3 regions of the Bradyrhizobium sp. WYCCWR 12699 genome follow, and region 2 is predicted to be linked to each of the others. Evidence: riboswitches for the same ligand, from Rfam matches in the RefSeq annotation. Region 2 holds a riboswitch; each other region holds the start of a gene.
The links. A riboswitch is a leader RNA that binds a small molecule or an ion and turns the genes downstream of it on or off. The one in region 2 is predicted to bind cobalamin.

Region 1 (4,019 bases), on a different contig from region 2:
GTCTACGGCACCCGCATCCTGATCTCGCAGGCCACCGCCGAGGCGATCGGATCGCAGCTCGAGCTGCGCGAAATCGATCGCCTGGCAGTCGCCGGCCAGACCGCGCCGCAGACGATCTTCGAGGTGATGGCGAGGGCTGGCGCGCTCACGGATGCGCAATTTGGCTTGCGCACGCACTATGCCGAGGCGCTCGCCGCCTATCGCGCCCGGCGCTTCGATGCGGCGCGCGCGGCCTTTGGCGCGGCGCTCGAAGCCGTCCCCGGCGACGGCCCCTCGCGCACGATGCTCGGCCGCATCGCGCAGTTCGAGGCGAGCCCGCCGGACCAGGGATGGGACGGCGCCTGGCGCCTCGACAGCAAATAGCCTGCCGCACCGGAAAAATTATTTCTACGGGATAACGATGTTCGCCGTGACCTATTTCCCGGGCTTAGGTTGGATGTCCTTGTGGCGTTTGATGGGGACACGCCGATGCCAGAACTTCAGGACAGGCTGGAACGGTTCGAGACGCTCACCGCCGAATGCGAGCTGATCGCCAAGCTCGCCACCGACAGCACCAAGCGCGAGTTCTATCTGAAGCTTTCGGAGCAGTACCGTCAGCTGGCGCTGGACATGCGGCAGGCGATCGCGACCAAGGCGGCGGAAACTCAGGCGGCGGCCTGAGGCCAGCTGCAATCCGTTCTTAACGTTTGGCGCGCATCCTAATGGCATGCGGGCGTCGCTGATCGGCGGTGCCCGTGTTGGGAAGGCCGGGGTTCGCTGCAATGCAGCGTGCGCCGTGAACGTCGTTTTGCCATGCCTCACAGGGCAATCCCATGCGCCTCGTTGCCGTGATCATCATCGCGCTCATGACGGCGGCCTGCGACCAGGAGCAGGACATCACCGGCTCGACGCCGGTCTGTCCCTTGCGGAACTACAGCTACAACCCCCGCGACATGAACCAGTGCGTCAATGCCTGCAAATCATGCGATCGCGGCACAACCGTCACCTGCACGACCTCCTGCAGCCTCAAGGGCGCGCGCTGAGCGCATCGCCTGCTGCCTTGCAGGGATCGCAACCGCGCCATCCCCGGCCGCCATCGTCCCCGCCATCTCGACCTGATAGGGTCGGTTGGAGCAGGGGGACATCGGATGAAATTCGCAAGCTTTGAAATCAACAACGTGGCGTCATGGGGTCTGGTGGACGGCGACGCCGTGGCCGATCTCGGCGCGGTGCTGGGCGATCGCTATCCCGATCTCAAATCGGCGATCGCCGCGGGCGTTCTGTCCGAGGTCGCCGCCGCGGCAGCCCGGGCGAAGCGCCATCCGCTGGCCAGCATCGCCTTTCTGCCTGTGATCCCGAACCCCGACAAGATCCTCTGCATCGGGCTCAACTATGAGAACCACCGCAAGGAGACCGGGCGTACCGAGGTCGACAATCCCACCGTGTTCGGCCGCTTCGCCAACAGCCAGACCGGGCATCTCACCGACATCATCCGCCCGAAGGTCTCGACCCAGCTCGACTTCGAGGGCGAGCTCGCCGTCGTGATCGGCAAGGCCGGCCGCTACATCCCCCGCGCCGAGGCGTTCGGCCATGTGGCCGGCTATGCCTGCTACAACGAGGGCAGCGTCCGCGACTACCAGCGCCATACCCATCAGTTCACGCCGGGCAAGAACTTTCCCGCCACCGGCGCCTTCGGCCCGTTCCTGGTGACGCCCGACGAGGTCGGAGAGGTCGGGCCGCTGCGGCTGCAGACCCGGCTCAACGGCGAGGTGGTGCAGGACACCACCATCGATCAGATGATCTTCGATATCCCGCGCCAGATCGAATATTGCTCGCAGTTTACCCGGCTCGAGCCCGGCGACGTCATCGCCACCGGCACGCCGGGCGGCGTCGGCTCGCGGCGCACCCCGCCGCTCTGGATGAAGGCGGGCGATGTCGTCGAGGTCGAGATCGACAAGGTCGGCCTGCTGCGCAATGCCGTCGCCGACGAGGCCTGACGGAACCGACGGTGCTGGGGCACCGGAACGATTCACATGGGTTAGCCATTGAAGACGAGGGCAGGACGCGGAGTCCGATGGAATGGGTATGCTCGATCCCGGCCGATTTCTGGTGTCGTGCTCGCATTGCGACGCCTGGCCGATGGCGGCCAATGTGAAGCGGTCGAGCTGGTCGGCGTCGCCGCATGAGGTTCGCTTTGTCTGCACGCGCTGCCGCCGCGAGGAGACTGCGATCGTCTCGGCCTCCGGCGAATTGACCCCGATCAAGCGCGTCGATGTTCCGCCTCGCGATGTCGCTGCCGCCTGGGCCCAGGCCCAGCGTTTGCGAGGGCGGACTTGAGCCGCAGTTGCTACACCGACTGGCCGATTGACTCTCCGGCGGAACGGCACGTAGATGATCGTGACGGTTCTCCTCATGGAGATCAAAAGGGAATGTGGTGCGGGACGTCCCAACGCCGGGATTTGTCTCAACGCCACGGCTGCCCCCGCAACTGTAAGCGGTGAATCTTTCGTCCTGTGCCACTGGGAATCTCGGTCCTGGGAAGGCGACGCAAGGTAACGACCCGCGAGCCAGGAGACCTGCCGTCAGCCGTGGTCACACGCGAGGATGTCGGTCGGGGAGTACAGACATTGGCTTCACCGGAGCAGCCCATCGCTCTGCCGTGAAACCTCGTTCGCTGTGACGTGCCACCGACGTCATACCGAGGTTACAACATTGTCCCGTCTCGCTTCTGCTGCCCGGCGCCTCAGCGTAGGCCTGTTCGCATCCGTCTCGCTCCATTCGCTCGGTCTCTCCGCCGCCTTCGCCCAGCATGCTGTCGCCGAGCAGTTGCCGCCGGTCGAGGTGAGCAAGCCCGACGATCAGAACCGCACGCGGGCCAGGGCGATCGGTGAGGGCGAGACGACGAGGCCGCGGCGAGCCGCGAATGTCGCGCCGGCAGGCAATGGCACCGGCTCATCCGGCCCGGGCTCCGAGGCTGTCGCGGGTGACGGCGGCATCGTCGGAGCCGCCACGACCGTCATCACGGCCGCGGATATCGCGCATGCGCCGTCGCAGACGCTTGCCGAGATCATCGCCACGCAGACTCCGGGAGCCCAGATCACGACGTTCTATGGCGGCCAGATCGGCGCCAAGACCAGCGTGGACCTGCGTGGCTTCGGCGCCTTTGCCACCGCCAACACGCTGGTGCTGGTCAACGGCCGGCGGCTCAATGATGTCGACATGGCGCAGGTGGACCTCTCCACCATCCCGCTCAATTCCATCGAGCGTATCGAGATCACGCGCGGCAACTCCGGCGCGGTGCTCTACGGCGACAACGCGGTCGGCGGCGTGATCAACATCGTCACCAAGACCGGAAGCGGCGGACCGCCCGTGACCGCGCGCATCGAGGCCGGCTTCGGCTCGTTCAACACCAGGCTCGGCAATGTCTCGACCTCGCTCAATTCCGGGCCGTGGTCGACCTCGTTCTACGGCAATGCCGTCAGCACCGACGGCTATCGCGACAACAATCGCTATTCCCAGCAGAATGGCGTCGGCAATCTCAATTACACGACGCCGGGCCTGACGGCATTTCTCACGGTCACCGGCGACAATCAGGAGCTGCGCCTGCCGGGCGGCCGCACCGTCGATCCCTCCATCGGCCTCGACGAGCTCAAGACCAGCCGCCGAGGCACCAGCACGCCGTTCAACTACGCCAACCAGCAGGGCATTAGCGCGACAGCCGGCTTCACCAAGACCCTGGTCAACGGCGTCGATCTCATCGTCGACGGCGGTGTGCGCGACAAGAAGCAGCAGAGCGCGTTCTTCTCCAGCCCGGCGCCGGTTCCTGCCTTCTTCACCTCGACTTATGTCGATTCCAACCTGACGACGTGGTCGATCACGCCGCGGCTCAGCGTGAAGAGCCTGCTGCTCGGCATGCCGTCGCAGCTCCTGACTGGCATCGACTACTACGATGCGAGCTTCCGGCAGGACCGCGGCGCCGGGCAGGGGCTCGCCGCCTGGCACAATTACGACCTCAGGCAGCAGACGGTCGCCGGTTATTT
Region 2 (4,019 bases):
GCCGCCGGAGGATTCGTCGCAAGATACGCGCGCAGCCAGTCCGCGACACCCGGAGCCTTCAGCGAGGTGACGAACGCGCCGAACGCGTCAAAACCATTCTCGCGCAGCGCCGCGATCAGCGCGTCGACCGGGCCGGTGTCGGCGGCCGTGAGATAGGAGCGATAGAAGGTCACCAGCGCGAGGGGCTTCCCCTCGCCGCCCGCCGGCGCAGCAATGACACCGCGCGCGGGATCGTAGAATCCCATCTCGGGCACGGTCATGTCGCCCACAACAGGCCCGGCATAAAGTCCCGAGGCCAGTGCCAGCTGCGCAATCGCCGCTTGCGCCGCGACCGGGCCGCCGGTGTCGCAGAGCACCTTGAGGCGCCGCAGCGTCGAGACCGGCAACGTCGAATAGGCATCGAGCCTGACGTCGTCGCGGCCATCGGCCGGCAGCACGGCGAGCACGATGCCGCGATCCTTCGCCAGTTGCTGAAGCGCCGCGAGGCCGTATGGCCAATAGGATTCGCCGCCGATCAGCCGCACCAGAATGCCGCGCGCCTGCAACAAGGTGCGCTCGATATAGGTGTCGACCGACAGCGGATGACGCAACTCGGCGAGGTTGGCGAGCCGCAGCGACGGCAGGCTGCTCCGGCCACGGCGCCAGCCGGCTGCGAAGGCAGCAAGGTCCGAATCCGAATACGAGAGCACCACGAGATCGGCCGGGTCCTGGCCGATGTCTCTTGGCGTCGCGGTCTCCTCGAGACCGCGGCTCTCGCGGAAGACGACGTGCATCAGATGCCAAGCCTTGAAATACCAAGTCCTGCCTTGATGGCGGCCTCATCGATATCGCCGTGCTCGCCGATCACGACGAGCTTTGATTGCCGGAGACCTGCACCCCACGGCTTGTCGAACTGGTGGCGCACGCGCTCGCCCACGGCCTGCAGCAATAGGCGCATCGGCTTGCCGGCGACCGCGATATAGCCCTTGGCGCGCAGCACGTTCTGCTCGCGCGCCAGCTTCTGCACCGAGGCGACCAGCGCGTCGATGTCGGCGACCTCAGGGAGATCGATCACGACGGAGGCGAAATCGTCATGCTCGTGCTCCTCCTCGCCGTCGTGATGCGAGGGACGTGCGGCGAGATCGTTCTCGGCGGCAGCGCCGAGGCCGAGGATCACGCGCGCGTCGATCGCGCCGTCAGTGACGGGCAGCATCGGCACGCGGCGCGGCATCTCGGCGGTGATCACAGCCTTGGCTGCTTCGATCCCGGCGGCGCCCGCAAGGTCGGCCTTGGTCAGCAGCACGATGTCGGCGCAGGCGATCTGGTCCTCGAACACTTCCGACAGCGGCGTCTCGTGGTCGAGATTTTCGTCCGCCGCGCGCTGCGCTTCGACCGCATCAGGATCGGGCGCGAAGCGGCCGGCCGCGACGGCCTCGGCATCGGCCAGCGCGATCACGCCGTCGACCGTGATGCGCGAGCGGATCTCGGGCCAGTCGAACGCCTTCAAGAGTGGCTTCGGCAACGCCAGGCCCGAGGTCTCGATCAGGATGTGATCGGGCCGCACCGGGCGCGCCAAGAGCTGCTCCATGGTCGGAATGAAATCATCGGCGACGGTGCAGCAGATGCAGCCATTGGCGAGTTCGACGATGTTCTCTTCGGGGCAATTGGCGTCGGCGCAGGACTTCAGGATCTCGCCGTCGACGCCCTCGCTGCCGAATTCGTTGACGAGCACGGCGAGCTTCTTGCCATTGGGGTTTGCGAGCAGATGCTGGATCAGCGTCGTCTTGCCGGAGCCGAGGAAACCGGTGACCACCGTCACAGGGACTTTTGCGAGCGAGCTCATTCGGCGGCCTCCGGCACGACGGCAACAGGGGGAATGCGGGCAAGCGACTGCTTGCGGAAGATTTCGGGACGGCTGCGCCAGGGCACGAGGCCATCGGGCGCGGCCGCATAGGCCGCTGCGCCTGCGACCACGTCCTGCGCATTCGTCTCGGACAAGCGGCCATAGACATAGGACCAGCGGCCGGGCGCGCTGAGCGCGACCGAGCAGCCCTGGCTGCATGCAGAGAGGCATTCGACGGGAACCACATTGACGCCGTCGGGCACGCCGGCCTCGAGGATCGCACCATGCAGGCGCTTGCCGGGCGTCGTCTCGCCTTCGCCGAGCGTCTCGCCGGCACGGCAGGTGATGCAGACATGAAGTGTGACGGTCATCGCCTCTTCCAGATATCAGCGGGAGGCGATGAGGCACACGGACCATTCTTCAGAAGGCCCGTTTCCCCGTCGCGGAACACCCCGTCCGCCGGTCCAAAACTCGTCGCGCTGGCAGGTCTCCCGGCTTGCGGAGCAGGGTTTTGCCCTTCGATCCCCGCCTTCCCGATTCCCGTGGGAATCAGTGGCTTCGGGCATCTCTCCGGTCACGGTCGCGGGGGCGGCTGCATTTTGGACCCTAATCTTGCCGATTCGGACCCTATCGCATTCCCTCTTCGCCTGTCATAGGACAGGAACCAACGCCGGGCCACCATTTGCCGGTGGCCGCCTCTTGTCAAGCCGAAGGACCGGGACCCATGACGCCTGAACCGGATACCCAAACAACCGAGGATACCGACGTCAGGCACGCCCAGAAAATGGCGAAGAAGAAGGCCGCCCGCGACAAGATCATGGCGACCAAGAGCGGCGAAAAGGGCCTCATCATCGTCCACACCGGCGCCGGCAAGGGCAAGTCCTCCTCGGCTTTCGGCATGATCGTGCGCTGCGTCGCGCACGGCTTCCCCTGCGCCGTCGTGCAGTTCATCAAGGGCGCCTGGGACACCGGCGAGCGGCGCCTGCTCACCGGCCATTTCGGCGAGCTCTGCCAGTTCCACGCGATGGGCGAAGGCTTCACCTGGGAGACGCAGGACCGCGCCCGCGACATCGCCGCCGCGCGCGCCGGCTGGGAGAAGGCCAAGGAGCTGATCCTTGACGAGAGCCTGCGCATGATCGTGCTCGACGAGATCAACATCGCGCTGCGCTACGACTATCTCGACATCGCCGAGGTGGTGGAGTTCCTGACGACCTCGAAGCCGCCGATGACTCACGTCGTGCTCACCGGGCGCAACGCCAAGGACGAGCTGATCGAGATCGCCGATCTCGTCACCGAGATGACGCTGGTCAAGCACCCCTTCCGCTCCGGCATCAAGGCGCAGGCCGGCGTCGAGTTCTGAAGTCGATGGCACGGGCGCTGATGATTCAGGGGGCCGGCTCGGACGTGGGCAAGTCGCTCATCGTCGCCGGTCTCGCGCGCGCCTTCACGCGGCGGGGCTTGCGTGTGCTCCCCTTCAAGCCGCAGAACATGTCGAACAACGCGGCCGTCACCGTCGATGGCGGCGAGATCGGCCGCGCGCAGGCGCTGCAGGCGCTCGCGGCCGGCGTCGAGCCGCACACCGACATGAACCCGGTGCTGCTCAAGCCCGAGACCGATGTCGGCGCGCAGGTCATCGTGCATGGCAAGCGCATCGCGACGGCGCGCGCGCGCGACTATGCGGCCATGAAACCCTCGCTGATGGGCGCGGTGCTGGAGAGCTTCGAGCGGCTGAAGGCGCGCGCCGATCTGGTGCTGGTCGAAGGCGCCGGCAGCCCGGCCGAAGTGAATCTGCGCAAGGCCGACATCGCCAATATGGGCTTTGCGCGCAAGGCCGACGTGCCCGTCGTGCTGATCGGCGACATCGATCGCGGCGGCGTCATCGCGCAGCTCGTCGGCATCAAGACGGTGATCGATCCTGACGATGCCGCGATGATCCAAGGTTTTGTCATCAACAAGTTCCGCGGCGATCCCACGCTGTTCGACGACGGCTACAGGCTGATCGAAGAAAAAACCGCCTGGCGCGGTTTCGGCGTGCTGCCCTGGTTTGCCTGCGCCGGCGAGCTGCCGGCCGAGGATGCGCTGGGGCTCAGCGACGCGCGCAAGCCGGGCCAGTGCAAGATCGCGTGCCTCGCGCTGTCGCGGATCGCCAATTTCGACGACCTCGATCCGCTCAAGCTCGAGCCTTCAGTCGATCTCG
Region 3 (4,019 bases), 290 kb from region 2:
CGGCATGCAGGTCGACATGCTGATCGGCGCCGGCGCCGTGACGACGCTGGAGACCAGTGCCGTCAGTCTCGGCGAAGCCGGCGGCGCGCCCTGTTTCAGCCGGGCCGTCCGCGACGGATCCATTCGCCTGCGCGATGCGACCTGTCCCGCGGTGTTCGCAGGGCTGACGGCCGCCGAGAAGGGCGTGCCGTTCATGCCGATCCGCGGCATCATCGGCAGTGACGTCCTGGAGAAGCGGGACGACTGGAAGGTGACGTCGAATCCGTTCGATGACGGCGAGAAGATCGTCGTGGTCTCGGCGATCCAGCCCGACATCGCCTTGTTTCATGCGCCCGAAGCGGACCGGTTCGGCAACGTTCGGCTGGGGCGCCGGCGCGAAACCATGCTGCTGGCGCACGCCTCGAAGAACGCGTTCGTGACCGTCGAGCGGATCTCCGAGACGTCACTGCTCGAGGACGAGAAAATGGCCGCGGGCGTCCTGCCTGCAATCTATGTGAGTGCGGTCGCGCAGTTGAAGAACGGCGGGTGGCCCACGGGGCTTTACGCCGAGTATCCCAGGGATGGGCAGGAAGTCGAGAAATACGCGCGCGCGGCGCGCTCGCCGGAGGGTTTCCAGGCCTATATCCGGGGTTCGAGGAGCGCGGCATGACCGAGGCGTGCACCAGCCGCGAGCTGATGATCTATACGATCTCGCGGCTGCTGAATGGCGTGCGGCATGTTGCGGTCGGTCAATCCTCGCCGATGCCGGCGGCCGGTGCGATGCTGTTGCGTGCGCTCAACGAGCGTGACGGAGCGGAGCGCGTGCAGGTCTCGATCCTCGGATCGGTCAAGCACAATTCCTTCACTGGAGGAGCCGAGGAGCTGTTCGATTGCGCCGCGCAGGGGCGCCTGGATGCCTTCTTTCTCGGCGGTGGCCAGATCGACGGCCGGGGCAATGTCAATCTCGTCGGCACCGGCGACTACCCGAACAATCCGGTTAGGTGGCCCGGCTCGTTCGGCTCCGCCTATCTGTACTTCCTCGTTCCGCGGGTCATCCTGTTCCGCGAGGAGCACAGCCTGCGGTCCCTGGTAGAGCGCGTGGACTTCGTGTCTGCGCCTGGGGTCACCGACGAGACGGTCTATCGGCGCGGCGGCCCGCATGCGCTGCTGACCAACGCGGCGCTATTCTCCTTCGACCGGGAGGCGGGGCGCTTTCGCCTCGAGAGCACGCATCCCGGCTATGGTTGGCGCGACATTCGCGGCACGACGGGCTTTGCCTACGACAACGAGCAATGCGAGGTCACGACGCCGTCGCCGGACGACGCGACGCTGGCCTTGATCCGGGGACGGATCCGCGAGGAGCTGCGCGAATGCTATCCGCAGTTCGCGGGCAACATGCCGGGTCCGGGGTAGGGGATCGCGTCTGCACTCTGCGGTCGGGTTAGGGCGCGTACTCTTGAACATCCGTCGATATCTGCCTCGCGTCGATACTGCCGTCCTCATGCAATTGCGGCAGATGTCGCGAAGGGCCACACCTGATTTGGACCGAGAGGGAAACGCCGCCCCCGGGTGGTTGCCAATTCGCCCGATGGCCAGTTGACAGTCCTTTGCAAATAAAACTAGGTTGCCGGCGACGGTTCTCTTTCGGGAGATCAATAGGGAATACGGTGCGGGTGTCCCCAACGCCGTGGCTGCCCCCGCAACTGTAAGCGGCGAGCCTTCGTCAAAAGCCACTGGGCCTGCGGGCCTGGGAAGGCGGCGACAGGCAACGACCCGCGAGCCAGGAGACCTGCCGTCAGTCGTGGTCACACGCGAGCACATTGGGCGGGGTGTCCTGATGAGTGTTGAGCTGCCTTCCTCTTGAGGCAGCGGCCAAGCTGCGTTCGCGGTGACGTGCCACGTTATCGCGAGACTATTGATGACCTCCCGTAAGATCTTCGCGCCACGCTGCGCGTTGCTCCGTTCAGTTGCATTTTCCTGCCTCGTGGTGTCGAGCAATGGCTGGGCACAATCCGCAAGACCAGCGCAGACGCTCGATCCTGTCGTAGTGGAGCCGTCGGCGAAGCCACCGAATGCCCGGAGCGCCCGACGCAGCGATTCCACGCGCCTCGCGCGCCCACACCAGCAGCGAAACGCAGCTACCGCCGAAACGCGGGCTCCGACGACCAACCCAGCGGGTCCCGTATTCGCCGCACCGACGCTCAACCTCACCGGCGCTAGCACGGCCGGCAGCCGACTAAGCTTGACGCGACTGCAGACGCCGGCCAGCGTGGAGGTGATCTCGGCCGAGACCATTTCTGAACGCGGCCAGCAGAACATCCTCGACGCGGTGACGCAGAACGCCACCGGCTTCACTGCAAGCCCGGCACCAGGCAACGGCGGCGTCTCGTTCAACACCCGCGGCTTCACGGGCCTTGGGTCTGTCATGACGCTCTATGATGGCACCCAGCTTTATATCGGCGCCGGCACCGTGACCTTTCCGTTCGACACATGGTCGACCGAGCGCATCGAGGTGCTGCGCGGCCCTGCTTCGGTGATGTACGGCGCGGGTGCGGTCGGCGGTGCCATCAACGTCGTCTCGAAACTGCCATCGTGGGTCCCTCGCAACCAGGCCGAGATGTCGCTGGACAGCAACATGACGCGGCGAATTGCCGTGGATAGCGGAGGTCCAGTAAGCAGGGACGTCGCCTATCGCATCACCGCCACCGGCAACATGTCGGACGGCTGGGTTGATCGTGACAGGACTTCGAATGTCGCGCTCCATGCCGTGGTCCAGATCAGGCAGAACGAAGACGTCACCTGGACACTGTCCACGGACTATGGCGACCGCAATCCCTCACGCTACTTCGGCACGCCGCTGATCAACGGCATGCTCAATGAATCTCTTCGGTTCAAGAATTACAACGTCAGCGACAGCCACATCCGATACCACGATAGCTGGAGCCAGGCGAAGACGGAATGGCAGGTCGCTGATGGCATCTCGATCCAGAACACGCTCTACTACCTGAACTCCAAGAGGCACTGGAAGGACGTCGAAAGCTACGCTTACAATCCCGGCACCGGCCTGATCAATCGAAGCAGCTATATCGAGATTTTTCACGACCAGCAGCAGGTCGGCAATCGCATGGATGCGAAGTTTCGTGGGCATGTCTTCGGCATGGCCAACGAGTTCCTGGCAGGCTTTGACGTCAACAGCATCAACTTTACCCATACCAACAACTCGCCCTATGGCGGCTCGTCGTCCGTCAACCCGTACAGCTTCGTTCCTGGCGTGTTCAACAGTCCGAACGCCACGGTCCCCAGTTTCGGCAGCGTAACCAACCAATACGCGCTGTTCGCCGAGAACCGGCTGTCGGTCACCGAGCAATTGTCCCTGATTGCCGGCATCCGCCACGATGAGCCGACGGTCACGCGCACCGACTATGTCACGCCCGCCAACAGCTTCGAAAAGTCGTTCTCCTCGACGACCTGGCGCGCCGGCGCGGTCTATACGCCCGTCAAGGACCTCGCTTTCTATGGCCAATATTCCACCGCGGTCGATCCGGTCGGGGGGATCATCTCGCTGTCGTCCGCCAACAAGAATTTCGATCTGGCCACCGGCAGACAGATCGAGATCGGCGTCAAGCAATCGTTCTGGGGCGGCCGGGGTGAATGGACACTGGCCGGCTACGAAATCGTGAAGAACAACCTGCTGGCACGCGATCCCAACGTTCCTTCGCTCACCGTCCAGGTCGGCCAGCAATCATCGCGTGGGATCGAAGCATCAGTCGGGTTCCTGCTCGACTATGGCTGGCGAATAGATGCAAACACAGCCTTCCTGCGCGCGAAGTACGACGACTTCGTGCAATCGGTTGGTGGCGCAGCCGTGAACTATGCCGGCAACGTGCCGGTCAACGTACCGCAGACCGTCTCCAACATCTGGGCGACCTGGGCCTTTGCACCCAACTGGTCGGCCAATGCAGGCGTGCAGATCGTCGGCAAGACCTACGCGGACAATGCCAACACGATGACGCGCCCGGCCTACAACATCGTCAATGCCG

Region 1: linked by a shared signal. The riboswitch ahead of RPS27_RS07955 (TonB-dependent receptor) and the one ahead of RPS27_RS33900 (DUF1636 domain-containing protein) in region 2 are both predicted to bind cobalamin.
Region 3: linked by a shared signal. The riboswitch ahead of RPS27_RS32570 (TonB-dependent receptor) and the one ahead of RPS27_RS33900 (DUF1636 domain-containing protein) in region 2 are both predicted to bind cobalamin.

What each region holds. Positions count from the first base shown of each region.
Region 1 is NZ_JAVTJN010000007.1:84,578-88,596, forward strand. Features, by position in the region: gene RPS27_RS07930 (adenylate/guanylate cyclase domain-containing protein) at 1-363, shown strand, start outside; gene RPS27_RS07935 (hypothetical protein) at 469-660, shown strand; gene RPS27_RS07940 (hypothetical protein) at 813-1,022, shown strand; gene RPS27_RS07945 (fumarylacetoacetate hydrolase family protein) at 1,128-1,976, shown strand; gene RPS27_RS07950 (hypothetical protein) at 2,059-2,316, shown strand; cobalamin riboswitch at 2,364-2,578, shown strand; gene RPS27_RS07955 (TonB-dependent receptor) at 2,692-4,019, shown strand, end outside.
Region 2 is NZ_JAVTJN010000039.1:644,686-648,704, forward strand. Features, by position in the region: gene cobN (cobaltochelatase subunit CobN) at 1-773, opposite strand, end outside; gene cobW (cobalamin biosynthesis protein CobW) at 773-1,822, opposite strand; gene RPS27_RS33900 (DUF1636 domain-containing protein) at 1,819-2,193, opposite strand; cobalamin riboswitch at 2,286-2,506, opposite strand; gene cobO (cob(I)yrinic acid a,c-diamide adenosyltransferase) at 2,547-3,182, shown strand; gene RPS27_RS33910 (cobyric acid synthase) at 3,188-4,019, shown strand, end outside.
Region 3 is NZ_JAVTJN010000039.1:357,914-361,932, reverse strand. Features, by position in the region: gene RPS27_RS32580 (CoA transferase subunit A) at 1-649, shown strand, start outside; gene RPS27_RS32575 (CoA-transferase) at 646-1,392, shown strand; cobalamin riboswitch at 1,597-1,791, shown strand; gene RPS27_RS32570 (TonB-dependent receptor) at 2,222-4,019, shown strand, end outside.